2 regions of the Streptomyces sp. NPDC000229 genome follow, and region 2 is predicted to be linked to the other one. Evidence: riboswitches for the same ligand, from Rfam matches in the RefSeq annotation. Region 2 holds a riboswitch; the other holds the start of a gene.
The links. Region 2 has a riboswitch for cobalamin ahead of ABT360_RS30925 (energy-coupling factor ABC transporter permease). Riboswitches for the same ligand answer to the same signal wherever they lie in the genome.

Region 1: it holds a riboswitch for cobalamin, as region 2 does, so the genes downstream of both, ABT360_RS22820 (ABC transporter substrate-binding protein) here and ABT360_RS30925 (energy-coupling factor ABC transporter permease) in region 2, are expected to answer to the same signal.

The regions. Positions count from the first base shown of each region.
Region 1 covers NZ_JBEPEL010000050.1:13,579-20,523, forward strand. The annotation lists gene ABT360_RS22795 (diacylglycerol/lipid kinase family protein) at 1-923, shown strand, start outside; gene ABT360_RS22800 (hypothetical protein) at 1,280-1,969, shown strand; gene ABT360_RS22805 (amidohydrolase family protein) at 2,126-3,529, shown strand; gene ABT360_RS22810 (hypothetical protein) at 3,602-4,114, opposite strand; gene ABT360_RS22815 (GlxA family transcriptional regulator) at 4,272-5,243, shown strand; cobalamin riboswitch at 5,234-5,416, shown strand; gene ABT360_RS22820 (ABC transporter substrate-binding protein) at 5,447-6,526, shown strand; gene ABT360_RS22825 (FecCD family ABC transporter permease) at 6,523-6,945, shown strand, end outside.
Region 2 covers NZ_JBEPEL010000096.1:10,308-17,252, forward strand. The annotation lists gene ABT360_RS30905 (hypothetical protein) at 1-582, opposite strand, end outside; gene ABT360_RS30910 (energy-coupling factor ABC transporter ATP-binding protein) at 651-1,496, opposite strand; gene cbiQ (cobalt ECF transporter T component CbiQ) at 1,493-2,242, opposite strand; gene ABT360_RS30920 (energy-coupling factor ABC transporter substrate-binding protein) at 2,249-2,641, opposite strand; gene ABT360_RS30925 (energy-coupling factor ABC transporter permease) at 2,638-3,321, opposite strand; cobalamin riboswitch at 3,353-3,586, opposite strand; gene dhaM (dihydroxyacetone kinase phosphoryl donor subunit DhaM) at 3,652-4,056, opposite strand; gene dhaL (dihydroxyacetone kinase subunit DhaL) at 4,053-4,667, opposite strand; gene dhaK (dihydroxyacetone kinase subunit DhaK) at 4,676-5,668, opposite strand; gene ABT360_RS30945 (hypothetical protein) at 5,891-6,121, shown strand; gene ABT360_RS30950 (N-formylglutamate amidohydrolase) at 6,467-6,945, opposite strand, start outside.

The DNA of each region.
Region 1 (6,945 bases), on a different contig from region 2:
GGTTCGGCCTGAAGGAGAAGGCCGAACGGCTAGGGGCGCGCGTGGTGCTGCTCGACCCGGAGCGGCCACAGGACGTCAGCGAGCTGGCCCGGCGGGCGGTGGCGGACGGCGCCGACCTGCTGGGCGTCGCGGGTGGTGACGGCACGCAGGCGCTGGTGGCCGCGGTCGCCGCCGAGCACGGCCTGCCGTTCCTGGTCGTCTCCGCAGGCACCCGCAACCACTTCGCGATGGACCTGGGACTCGACCGCGAGGACCCGGCCGCCTGCCTGGACGCGCTCAGCGACGGAGTCGAGCTCCATGTGGACCTCGGCTTCGCCGGAGGGCGGCCCTTCGTCAACAACGTCTCCTTCGGCGTCTACGGGACGGTCGTGCAGAGCCCCGCCTACCGGGACGACAAGGTGGGCACGGCGCTGGACCTGCTCCCCGACCTGCTCACCCGGCAGAGCGGGCCGCGGCTCACCGCTCGCGCCGAGGGCACGACGCTCACCGACCCTCAGGCGGTGCTGGTGAGCAACAACCCCTACCGCAGGGACGATCCGGCCGGGTTGGGCCGCCGTGAGCGCCTGGACTCCGGTGTGCTCGGCGTCCTGGGCATCCGGGTGGACAGCGCGGCGGAGGCCGCCGGGCTCCTGCTGGACCCGGAGGCCGGCGCATTGACGGTGCTGACGGCCCGCGAGGTGGTCGTGGAGGCCGACCGTCCGGCCATCGACGTCGGCATCGACGGTGAGGCCTTCGTCCTGCCCGCGCCCGTCCGCTGCCACATCGCGCCACGGGCGCTGCGCGTCCGGGTGCCCCGGCTGCGGCCGGGAGTCCCCCAGGTCCAGCCTCCCCTCGACTGGCGCCGTCTGCGCAAGCTCGCCGCCGCGGTGGGCCGCACGGCGGTCACCCGCCGCCCGGCCGGCGGATCCGGCCGGCCCTGGTAACCGGCGGCACGTGCCCGCCTGCCGGGTGGTGCCCGCCCGGCGCCGGCAGGGTGCGGGCCGGAAGGCCGCTGCGCGCGGCCGGCGGTCACCGCTCAGCGGTCAGGTGGTCAGCGGTCAGCGGTCAGCGGTCAGCGATTCGCTCTGTCCCCCGCTGTCACCGCTGTGCCCGTAGTCCCCGCCGTCCCCGCCGTCCCCGCCGTCCCCGCCGTCCCCGCCGTCCCCGTCGTCCCCGTCGTCTGCGCTGTCGCCGTTGTCCGCGCTGTGCCGCGCAGGCGAATCGGTACGCCTTGTGCCGACGGGGGTGGTTCGGTCGTATCGGCCCCCGCCGGGGCGGGGCTGCGGGTAGCGTCGGTCGCGTGCTGAAGCGAGAAGGGGCGGCGATGCTCACGGTGGTGGGATTCCGGCTGGGGAACGGCAGTCGGCACGTGACAGCGGTGGTCACGGATTCCGGGCGGCTTCACCTCGCCCACGGCGCGTACGGCGCCGTGGGCCGGGCCTCCCGGCCCGACAGGCCGGTCCGTGAGAACCCCGTTCACCGGCAGGTGGTGCACTTGCGGGGCCTCTACTCCCGCTACCTGGCCAAGGGTTACTCGGACGAGTTGATTCCGGGGGCGTGCGTCCAGCTGGATCTGGAGGAGCCGGCACCGGAGCCCGTCCCTGGCAAGTCCTACGACATCGAGCACCGCTGGCCGGTGCTCTTCCGGGCGTTCGGCGAGGTCGCGCCCGCCCAGTCGCATGACAGTCTCGAAGAGGCGATCAACGGTTTCTACACGTCGATCGGCGCACCGTTCCTGCCCCGGCGTCTCAACCGGCTGGTCAGTAGTCAGCCCACGACCCGGCTCCCGCGACGGGTGGCCGCGTTGCGGCGCGTCCTGGCCGACGGCTCGGCCGTCAGTTCCCCGCCCCGTATGGCCGTCGGTTACACGGTCACCGCCGACGACGTACGCCTCCATGTGGGCCGTGCCGGGGAGAGCCTGCGGCACCGGGACGTCGTGGAACTGCACGCAGCGCTCAGCGCATGGCTGCACCTCAACACCATGAAGTGACGCGGCCCCGCCGTACCCCGCTGACCGAAGCGACAGGGCGTGCGAAGAAGGTTCGAGACTCCTGGGCGGCGACCAAGGGCACGTGGAATGGAATTTCCATATCGTTGGCCGGAATTGCAGCTTGCCTGCGGGTGAGTCCCGCGGGATACACACCTCATGACGGAGTCGCCCGAACCGAGCCGGCGCCGCGTGCTCGCCGGCCTGAGCAGCATCCCCCTCGCCATGGGCGCTCCGCCGCCCGGCGACAGATCCCGACCTGACGACGGACCGGAACGGTCGAGACCCACCCTGCTCCGCGGGGCCGAACTGCTCCTCACCATGGACCCGCAGGTGGGCGAGGGGCCGTTGGGCATCCTGCGCCACGCCGACGTGCTGATGCGGCGCGGCAGAATCGCCGCCGTGGGGAGGCGGCTGCGGGCACGGCCGGGGGAACGGGTGGTGGACGTGAGCGGCCGGATCGTCCTGCCGGGGTTCGTGGACATCCACAACCACCTGTGGCAGTCCAGCATCCGGGGCGGATGCGGCGGTCAGGACCTGTACGGCTGGCTGGCCTCCTGCAACAGCGCGACACTCGCCCGGATCGACGCCCAGGACATGTACCGCTTCGTCCGCCTCGCCGCCCTGGACGCGCTCCAGGCGGGCGTCACGACCGTCGTGGACTGGGTGCACCCCATCCCGTACGAGACCAGTGAGCACTACATCAGGGCGCTGGACGACTCCGGGCTGAGATTCGTGTACGCGATGATGCAGACCACCGCGAACGCCGACCTCGTCCCACGGGTGAAGAAGGAGTTGCTGGACCCGCTGCCGCTGGCGTCGGCCCAGGTCTCGACCCACGCCGGGATGGCGACCGTGGACCGGCTGCGCCGGTTCGGTGAGCTCGCCCGTGACCTCGGGGTGATGCTCAACTCCCATGTCCTGGAGCACCGCACCGACCGCGGGGACGACCCGATTGGAGCGCTGCGCCTGGCTGGAGCCCTCGGACCGGACCTGCTGATGAACCACGCGATCCACCTGACGGACGACGAGATCGCGCTGGCCGCCGAACATCAGGTCCGCGTGGCCCACTGCCCGCTGAGCAACATGCGGCTGGCCTCGGGCGTCATCCGGCTGCCCGCTCTGCACGCGCACGGCGTGAAGGTGGGGCTCGGCCATGACGGGGGAACCAATGACACGTCCGACATGTTCAGCGTCATGAAGGCGGCCGTGGGGCTCCAGCGGGCAGTGCATCAGGATCCCGAGGTGCATCCCACGATCCCCGCCGTGCTGCGGATGGCGACCCTCGGTGGCGCCGAGTGCGTCGGCATGGCGGACCGCATAGGCTCCCTCACCCCCGGCAAGTGTGCGGACGTGGTCGTCCTGGACCCGGGCACCCTCAACTTCGCGCCACGATTCGACTGGATCGGTCAGATCGTGCTCAACGGTCAGCCGCCCAACGTCAGTCACGTCTTCGTGGACGGCCGGATGCGCAAGGCACACGGCACGCTCCTGGACGTGGACACGGACACCGTCGTCCGCGAAGCGGAAATCGCGGCCGCCCACGTCCGTGACACCGCCTGAACGGTCCGGCGAACCCGGTGCGTTCGCGGGGGCGGGCTCAGGCCGTCGGCTCAGGTCCCTGACCGGGGGGCGTCAGGCCAGCAGGACCATCGCCAGGGCGCCGGATGCGTCGACGACACAGCACCACTCGGACCACGCCCGGGGGACCACCCTGCCGGTCCGGTGGTGGACGAAGTCCCAGACGGCGTGGCCCAGCCAGCCCGCGGCCAGGAGATAGCGGCCGAGCGTGTCGTCGACGGCCACCGCTGTCAGTGCCACGACTCCGAAGCCGACGAGCCCCACGATCTGCACGAGGAGGATGCCGGGTCGGCGCAGTTCTCCGCGCAGCGATCCGAAGAGCAGGTAGCACAGCGGCATGACGATGAGGAGCCCGGCCAGGAGCTCCAGGGGCGGCAGGCCGTCGACGAAGGTCGCGACCGCCAGGGCGAGGGCCAGCAGGGTGGGCCACCGGTGCCCCAGGACGCCCAGGACGCCCCGGACACGCACGGCCCCTGCCGTGCTCCGCGGGGTGTCCGGGGGCGTGGGCGTCGTGCGCGTGCCGTCGTCGCGGTCGTCGCGGTCGTCGCGCGTGGAGTCGATCGTCATGGCGTCTCCCGAGGGTGAAGGGGCGGTCCCGGCTCCACTGTCCGGCAGGTCGCTGCCGGGCGTACGGGGCGGCGCAAACGATGTCCGCGACCTTGGGGTACCGGTCCTTCCGGCATAGGGTCGCCCCATGGGGGATCGGCTCACGTCGGAACGGCTCATGGTGGTGGTCGGTTACGAGTCGGCCGAGCTGCTGGACATCGCGTGTGTGACCACGAGCCTGGCCATGGCCAACCGGGTCGGTGCGCCGGCCCTTCCGTACCGGGTGAGCGTGGTGGGCCCGGGCGGCGGCGCGATCGTCTGCGACTCGGGGCTGAGCCTGGGGACTCAGCAGTCCCTGGAACGGCTCGTCGGACCGCTCGACACGTTGATCGTCTCGGGCGGTGCCGGATTCGAGCGCGCAGCCTGCGACGCCCGGCTCGTGGGACACGTACGGCGGCTGGCCAAGGAGAGCCGGCGCGTGGCCTCCGTATGCACGGGAGCGGGCGTTCTGGCCGCCGCCGGGCTGCTCGACGGACGGCGCGCCACGACGCACTGGCGATTCGCACCACTGCTCGCCGCCCGTCACCCGGAGGTCATCCTGGACCCCACGCCCATCTTCGTACGCGACGGCAACGTGTACACGGCGGCGGGCATCACCAGCGCACTGGATCTCACCCTCGCGTTCATCGAGGAGGACCACGGCCCCGAACTGGCCCGCCAGGTGGCCCGGGACCTCGTGGTGTACCTGCAACGACCCGGCAACCAGGCGCAGATGAGCCTGTTCACCGCCGCTCCGCCGCCCCGCGACCCGTTGGTCCGCACGCTCGTCGAATACATCACCGCCCACCCGGACCACGATCTCGGCGCCGCGGCGCTGGCCGAACGGGCGGGGGTGACCACGCGTCACCTCACGCGGCTGTTCACCGAACACCTCGGGCAGGCACCGGGCCGGTTCGTCCGCCTGGCCCGCACCGAGGCCGCCGCCCAACTCCTCGCGTCGACGACCCTGCCGATGGCGAGCGTGGCCGCCCGCTGCGGATTCGGCACCGCGGAGTCACTGCGGCAGGCGTTCACCGGCCGGTACGGGATTTCGCCGTCCCGCTACCGGGCCGCCCAGACCCGGCGACCGCCCGGGACCCAGGAGACGTAGTATCAGCTGGTCATCACCGCGACGGGAGACAGGAAGCCGGTGCGATTCCGGCACGGTCCCGCCACTGTGACCGGGGAGTGGAACCTTCGAGGACGCCACCGCGCGCAGCGTGGGAAGGCCAGGGGGAACGTCGATCCGGGAGTCAGGACACTGGCCTGTCGCGGGCCCGTTCCGAGGAGCGCGGACTCCCCAGGAGGCTTTACGTGTACGACGGCATCCACCGTCCCTTTTCTCCCCTCCCGTCCCGGCCGCCCGGCACTCGGCGCCATGCCGCCCGGCGCCACGTCCTGCCGCGGCGGACACTCACCGTGGCCCTGTCCGCGGCTCTGACGGCCGCCCTGCTGAGCGGCTGCGGCACCAAGGACGAACCCGACGACGGCCGAGGGCCCGCGGCCACGTCCGCGAAGGGCTTCCCGGTCACGATCGACAACTGCGGCACCCGTACGACGTACGACGAACCGCCCTCCCGCGTGGTCACCATCCACCAGCACCCCGCCGAACTGATGCTCGCTCTCGGGCTGCGGAACAGGATGGTCGGCACCGCCTTCCCCGACTCGGCCGTCCTGCCCGCGTACCAGAAGGACTTCGCGGCCGTCCCGGAGCTGGCCGACAAGGAGCCGTCCTTCGAGACCGTCCTGGAGGCCGAGCCCGACCTCGTGTACGGCGGCTACGGAAGCGCGTTCGCCGAGAACGAGGGGCGGTCCCGCAAGGCGTTCGCCGACGCGGGCATCGACACCTATCTCAACCGCGAGTACTGCGGCAAGAAGCAGGTGTCCATGACGGACACCTACGACGAGATCCGCACCATCGGCAGGATCTTCGGCGTGCCGGAGCGGGCCGACACGGTGGTGGCCGGTCTTCGGGACCGCGTCCGCAGGGCCGGCGAGGCGGTCAGGGGCGCAGCGCCGGTGCCGGTGTTCGTGTACGACAGCGGTGACAAGTCCGCGTTCACCGCGGGTGGGAAGAGTCTGGGTACGGAGGTCATCAGGCTGGCCGGCGGCCGCAACGTCTTCTCGGACCTGGACGACGTCTTCGGCGACGTGTCGTGGGAGCAGGTGGTCGCCCGCCGGCCCGAGGTGATCGCGATCTATGACTACCGCGGTGCCGGGAGCGTGGAGCAGAAGAAGAAGTTCCTGCTCTCCCAGCCCGCCCTGGCCGATGTGCCCGCCATCAGGAACAAGCGGTTCGTCGTGCTGCCGCTCACCGCGACGCTGGTCGGCGTACGGGCGCCGTACGCGGTCGAGGACCTCGCCCGCGGGCTGCACCCGGAGCGCTTCCGGTGAAGGACCTCGGTCCTCACAGCAGCACTTCGAACCGCACAGTCCGGCCGCCGCACGGACGGACATACCAACTGACGCTGGTCCTGCTCGGCGCGCTTCTCCTGGTGTCCGTCACGGCCGGGCTGGCCATCGGCTCGGTGCACGTGCCGCCCGGTCAGGTGTGGGGCATCGTGTCGCACGGGCTGGGAGCCGACTGGCCGGAGCCGGCCTGGTCCCGCGCACGCGAGACGATCATCCTCGACGTACGTGCACCGCGCGTGCTGCTCGGAGCGGTGACCGGAGCGGGTCTCGCCGTCGTGGGCACGGCCATGCAGGCCCTGGTGCGCAATCCGCTCGCGGAGCCGTATCTGCTCGGTGTGTCCTCGGGCGCGTCACTGGGCGCCGTCGCCGTGATCGTCGGGGGCGTCGGCCTCTTCGGTGCC
Region 2 (6,945 bases):
GAGCGGCTCGGCGCCACAACCGAGCCTGTCGGACGCCCCGTTCGCGAGCGCCACGGCCATCCGGTACGCGGCGCCGGGCGCACCGTGGTTGGCCTCCCGGCCCAGCGACATCCGCACCAGAAGCTTGCGCTGCCTGCCCTCGGCGTCCTTGCCGAGATCCGGGCAGGGCAGGAGGAAGTTGATGTCGTGGTACTTGTCGATGAACCCGGGCAGCCCCTCGGGCAGCGAGGCCTGTGGCGAAAACCCCTCCTCCGGGAAAATGCTCATGAACTCCCGGTCCTGGTCGTCCCGACGGGTGTAGGCCTCCATACCGACGACCAGCCGCCCGTCGTCCCCCGTGCCGTCCTCGGCCTCCTCGGCGGTGAGGCGGCACGAGTACGAGCCGAGCCCTTCGTGCAGGTGGGATGTCTCGTCGCGCAGGTGCGCGTCCTCGGGCGTGAGCTGTTCCAGCGCGTCCGGCGGAAGGGTCCCGTCACACGCATCACGAGCGAGCAGCCAGTCCTGCGCGTAGGGCTCGGCGACGTAGCCGCCCACGCCCAGGACCACCGCAGCCGCCACCGAGACCTTGACCCAGCGCCGCATCGTCCCCGCCCCGTCGCATCACCACACACGTACGGTGCGACCCTACTCGCCGGCCGCCCGCACCGGCTCTACGCCCCCCGAACCGCCGACGCCCACTCCTCCAGCTCCTCAGGGGTGCGTGGCCCCGCCTCCTGAGCCCCCAGCAGGCCCCGGTCCCGCAGGACCCGGGCCACCGCCATGCCCCACGGGCGGCGCAGGCGGGCCGCGTCCAGGAGAGCCTGGTCGGCCAGGAGGCCGGCGACCGGTCCGGTGCGCAGTCCGTCGGGGGTGAGGACCGCGGCGTCGTCGGCCCAGCGGAGGGCCAGGTCCACGTCGTGCGTGGCCATCACGACCGTCGTCCCGGAGGCACGCAGCCGGTCCAGCACCGCCAACAGCCGCTCCTGGCCGTGCGGATCGAGGCCGGCCGTCGGCTCGTCGAGGATGAGGACCCGGGGGCGCATGGCGACCGCGCCCGCGATCGCGGCCCGCTTGCGCTGACCGTACGACAACAGGTGGGTCGGCCGGTCCTCCAGCGCCGCGATGTCCAGCGCCTCCAGGGCCTCGCGCACCCGTTCGCGCACCTCCGTCTCCGACAGCCCCAGGTTCATCGGCCCGAACGACACGTCCTGCCCCACCGACGCCGCGAACAGCTGGTCGTCCGGGTCCTGCACCACCAACTGCACCGTCGTCCGCAGGCGGGTCAGCCCCGCCCTGTCGTACGACACGTCCCGCCCCTCCAGCCGCAACCGGCCGCTCGCGCACCTGAGACCGCCGCTCAGCAGCCGGAGCATGGTCGTCTTGCCGCTGCCGTTGCGGCCGAGCAGCGCGATGGACCGCCTCTCGGGCACGGCGAAGTCGACGCCCCGCAGCACCGCGGGGCCGTCCTCGTAGGCGTATCCCGCACCGACGAGTTCCACGACGGCGGGAGCATTCATGGCAGGAGCCTTTCGAGTACGAAGGTGAGGGCGACGAGCCCCGCGAGCAGCGCGGCCGTCGCGCCCAGGAACCGCCGGCTGACCGCCACGTGGGGCACCAGCACCCGCAGCGTGCCGTCGTAACCGCGCCCGGCCAGCCCCGTCTGGAGCCGCGCCGCCCGGTCGAAGGCGCGCACGAACGCCGTCGCGCCCAGGCCCGCCAGGGAGCGCCAGGTGGCCGCCCGGCTCGTCAGCCCGAGCCGCGCCGCCTGCGCCTCCCGGATCCGCCGGACCGCGTCCAGCAGCAGGAAGCTGATCCGGTACATGACGAGCGCCACGTCGACCACCGGCGCCGGCACCCCCGCCCGCACCAGCCTCGGCAGCACGTCGGACACCGGTGTGGTGAAGGCGAACAGCAGCACGCCGAGCGAGGCCGCCGACGTACGCAGCAGCAACTGCCCGGCGTGCGCCGGCCCGTCCGGCGCGAGCGTGACGAACCCGCCCGCCCCGCCGACCTGGAACAACAGCGGTACCGCGCCCGTCACACAGAAGCCGAGCGGGATGCGCCACGCCCGCCACAGCTGCCGCGGCGCGACCCGGGCCGGGCCGAGCAGCACCACGAGCGTCGCTGCGGCGACGAGCACGGCCCCCGGCCAGGGCGGCAGGCACACGGCCAGCGCCGTCAGACCGAAGCCCAGGGCGGCCTTCTCGCACGGATGACGGCGGCGCCAGCGGCTGCTGTGCGCCGCCGCGTCGATCGGCAGCACCGGCGGCTAGGCGGAGGCCCGGGGGGCGTCGGCGCCCGAAGGCTCCGCCTCCGAGGGCTCCGTGCCCGGGACGTCCCCGCCCGGCGCCCCGGCGCGCGCCCGCGCCTCACCCTGCCGGCGCCCGCGCCGCAGGCCGAAGTAGTACGCCAGCACGCCCGCGCCGATGGCTGCCTGAAGGGCGAACAGCGCCGACTCGACCTCCCCGGACGGCGGCTCGTACAGCGGGCTGAACCACGGCTCGTAGTCCGGCTTCAGTTCGGTGATGGCCGTCTCGGCCTGCGCGTCGGCGCCCGTGAACGGCTCCTCCTTGTGGTCGCCCATCCCCAGCGCGAGCGGGAGGACGGCGAGCGCGACCACGACGAGCAGCAGCAGCGTATTGATCCTGGCGTTACGGCTCATCGGGCCACGGCCTCCTTCTTCACGGACACGACACCGAGCCGGGCCAGATCGCCCTTGCTGGACTGCATCAGCAGCCGCATCACCAACACGGTCAGCAGGCCCTCGCTGACCGCCAGCGGGATCTGCGTGACCGCGAAGATCCCGCCGAACTTCGCCAGCGAACCGACGACACCGCTGCCCGGGTCCGGGAACGCCAGCGCCAGCTGCACGCTGGTGACGCAGTACGTCGACAGGTCCGCCACGAACGCCCCGAAGAACACGCTCACCATCAGCGGCACGTCGAAGCGGCGCAGCAGCCAGTACACCCCGAAGCCGGCCCACGGACCGACGATGGCCATCGAGAACGCGTTCGCGCCCAGCGTCGTCAGGCCGCCGTGCGCCAGCAGCAGCGCCTGGAAGAGCAGGGTGATGGTGCCCAGGACCGCCATGATCGGCGGCCGGAAAAGGATGGCGCCCAGGCCGGTGCCGGTGGGGTGCGAGCAACTGCCCGTCACCGAAGGGATTTTCAGGGCGGACAGGACAAAGGTGAAGGCACCGGACGCGCCGAGCAGGAGAGTCGATTCGGGATTGGCCTTGACCTCGCGGGTCAGGGCACGGACGCCATGGGCGACGAACGGAGCGGCGGCGACGGTCCAGGCGACCGCGTGCGCGGGGGGCAGATAGCCCTCGGCGATATGCATGATGTAGGGAGACCCTCTCCAGCACCTCGTGGATGGACAACGCGCCCTGGCCGGTCTCCTGGCTGACGGGAGGGGGTCCGGGAGTATCCCCCCGGACGACGTGCCGCCGCGACTCCGCCTTCCCGGACACCGCGGTCTCCCGCGGCGTTCCAGTGGCTTCCAGGGGTGGATTCCCCGGGAGTGGAGCCGGACTTCCCGATCACAGTGGCGAGGGCCGCACCGGTACCGCACCGGTTTCCCGTACACCAAGGCCCTGCGACAGTAGTGCGTTGACCAGGTACATCACAACCCGCGCACCGGTGCGGGCACCGGCTCCCTCCCCGGACGCCGTCACTCCTTGCGGTAGCCGTACGCCTCCGACGCGGCCGTCACCACCGCGTCCAGGTCGCCGCCCGCCGACGCGGTGACCACCGCCGCCACCGCACCCTCCACGAACGGCGCGTCCACCAGGCGCGTGCCCTCGGGGAGTTCGTCGCCCTCCGCGAGCAGGGCCTTCACGGTCAGGACGGCGCTGCCCAGATCCACCAGCACGGCCACGCCCGCCCCGCCGTCGACGGCCGTCGCCGCCTCGGTGATCAGCTCCGCGCTGGTGCCCAGCCCGCCGTCCGGAGTGCCGCCCGCCGCCACGACCGGCGCGGTGCCCCCGCCGCCCGCGAGGCCCTCGGCCAGCTCGGCGACGGAGGACGCGACCTCCGCGCTGTGCGAGACCAGCACGATGCCCACCTTCGCGGTCACCGCGCCCCCTCCGCCTCGGCCAGGGCGGCGATCAGCAGGGCCGAGGACGTCGCGCCCGGGTCCTGGTGCCCCACGCTGCGCTCACCGAGATAGCTGGCCCTGCCCTTGCGCGCCTGCATCGGCACGGTCGCGAGGGCGCCCTGGTCCGCGGCCTCCGCCGCCGCCGCGAACGACTCGCCGAGCGATTCGGCCAGCGCCTCGACGGCCGGCTCCAGCGCGTCCAGCATCGTCTTGTCGCCCGCCTTCGCCCCGCCGAGCTGCGCCACCGCGGACACGCCCACCCGCAGCGCCTCGGCCAGCTGCACGGGCGCCACCTCGGCGGCGTCGCCCAGCGCCTTGCCGGTGCGTCGCAGCAGCGTCCCGTACAAGGGTCCCGAAGCGCCGCCGACCGTCGAGATCAGCTGCCGGCCCGCGAGCATGAGGACGGCCCCCGGTGTCATGGCCGCTTCGCCCTCCAGGGCCTTGACCACCGCGGCGAAACCGCGTTGCAGATTGGCGCCGTGGTCGGCGTCACCGATCGCCGAGTCGAGCTCGGTCAGCCGGTCCGCCTCCCGGTCCACGGCGGCCGCGGCCCCGGTCATCCAGCGCCGGAAGAATTCCGCGTCGAGCATCACGGGCCTCACATTCCCCACCGCAGGGCGGCGGTCCGCACCGGCGCGTCCCACAGTCGCAGCAGCTCCTCGTCCACCTGGCACAGGGTCACCGAGCAGCCGGCCATGTCGAGCGACGTCACATAGTTGCCGACGAGCGTACGGGCCACCGAGACGCCCCGCTCGCCCAGCACCCGCTGGACCTCGGCATTGAACCCGTACAGCTCCAGCAGCGGCGTCGCCCCCATGCCGTTCACCAGCACCAGCACCGGGCCGCTCGGCCTCAGGTCCTCCAGCACGGCGTCCACCGCGACGTCGGCGATCTCCCCCGAGGTCATCATGGGCCGCCGCTCCCGGCCCGGCTCCCCGTGGATGCCGATGCCCAACTCCAGCTCGCCCGGCGGCAGGTCGAACGTCGGGCTGCCCTTCGCGGGCGTGGTGCACGCGCTCAGCGCCACGCCGAAACTGCGCGACCCCGCGTTCACCTGCCGGGCGATCGCCTCCACCCGCTCCAGCGGCGCCCCCTCCTCGGCGGCCGCACCGGCGATCTTCTCCACGAAGAGCGTGGCCCCGGTCCCGCGCCGCCCCGCCGTGAACGTACTGTCGGTCACCGCCACGTCGTCGTCCACGAGGACCTTGGCGACCTGTACGCCCTCGTCCTCGGCGAGCTCGGCCGCCATCTCGAAGTTCAGCACGTCCCCGGTGTAGTTCTTGACGACGAACAGCACCCCCCGGCCGCTGTCCACGGCGGCCGCCGCCCGCGCCAGCTGGTCCGGAACGGGTGACGTGAAGACCTCGCCCGGACAGGCCGCCGCCAGCATCCCGGGCCCGACGAACCCGGCGTGCAACGGTTCATGCCCGGACCCGCCCCCCGACACCAGCGCCACCTTCCCGGCCACGGGAGCGTCCCGCCGTACGACGACCCGGTTCTCCACGTCCACGGTGAGTTCGGGATGCGCGGCCGCGATCCCGCGCAGCGCGTCGGCGACGACGGTCTCGGGTACGTTGATCAGCATTCTCAACGGTATCTCCCAGCAGCTTTGTCGGGTGGTTCTGGTGGGACTGGTGCCGACCCTGCCATGCCGGCCGGTGTCGTGTCACCGGGATGCCCCGGCCGCGGCGGCACGCACACGGTGGCAGCCGTTGGCGTGAACTGTGGTTCGGGCGGGGTGGCCCGTCGTGCCTGACCACGCCGATGTGATTACGGTCGGTCGAGTGCCATCCCCTCTCGAAGGACGGTCAACATGGCAAGCAACGAAACCGGCGACGTCACGGGTACCAAGGACAAGAACTACAACCTGATCTGGTACGTGGAGTCCTGCCTGAGCAACGCGCTGCGGCTGGAGACCTACATCAAGGACGCGGAACGGGACAACGACACGGAGCTGGTCGAACTGTTCCGCAAGGCCCAGACCGACAGCCGCAAGGGTGCCGAGTTCGGCAAACAGCTCTTGCGCGGCCGTCTCGGCAGCTGACCGCACGGCGCGGCCCTCGGAGGGCGGCACGCCCTCGGGCGTGCCGTTCACCACCGGTGGCCTGCCGGCACACCCGACGGCTCCGCCCAGGGCCACGAACCGGTCGACCAGCCGATCGACCCGGCTCGGCCCGCCTCTGAGACCCGACGCCGATGCCGCGCTCGGTACCTCCCTGGTCATCGGCTCCCTTCCCACGCGGGCCGTCCGGCCGCCTCACCTCAGCGTCACGGCGGCACCACGGCTGTGCGACCCCGGTCGCCCGGGCGGGTGGTGGCAGCAGGTCCGGCCGGGCACGGCCGGGACACCACCGCCGTACACGCGCGGCGTCCCGGGCGGTTCGCCGCGTCAGCCGGAGATCCGCTCCACGAGACCGGCGAGCGCACCCGCCAGCGCCTCGACGCCCTCGTCGCGAGGCGCTCCCCGCTCGTCCAGGTACAGGTCGCGGCGGATCTCCACCATCAGCGCGCCGACCCTCGGGTCCCGGCCGTAGTACCGCAGCGGCACGTACGTTCCCGAGAACGGCGTGTCCAGTGCCGTGCCGCCGAAGCCCCCGAACGCCTGCCGCGCCGCGTCGAGCAGCGGGCCCGGCGTGTGGAAGGAGTCGGTGCCGAGACAGACCGGCGGACGCGGCCCGTCGCCGTGGAGCTCGTACGGCAATGCCTCCGCCGGGTACGAATGGACGTCGACGACCACGGCCCGCCCGGTTGTTTCGAGCCGCTCGGCCACGGCCGCCGTCATCGCCTGGGCGTACGGGTGGAAGTAACGGTCGATCAGGGGCTGTACGTCGGTGTCCGCAGGGCGGAGCTCGGCACGGTGCGTGGTCC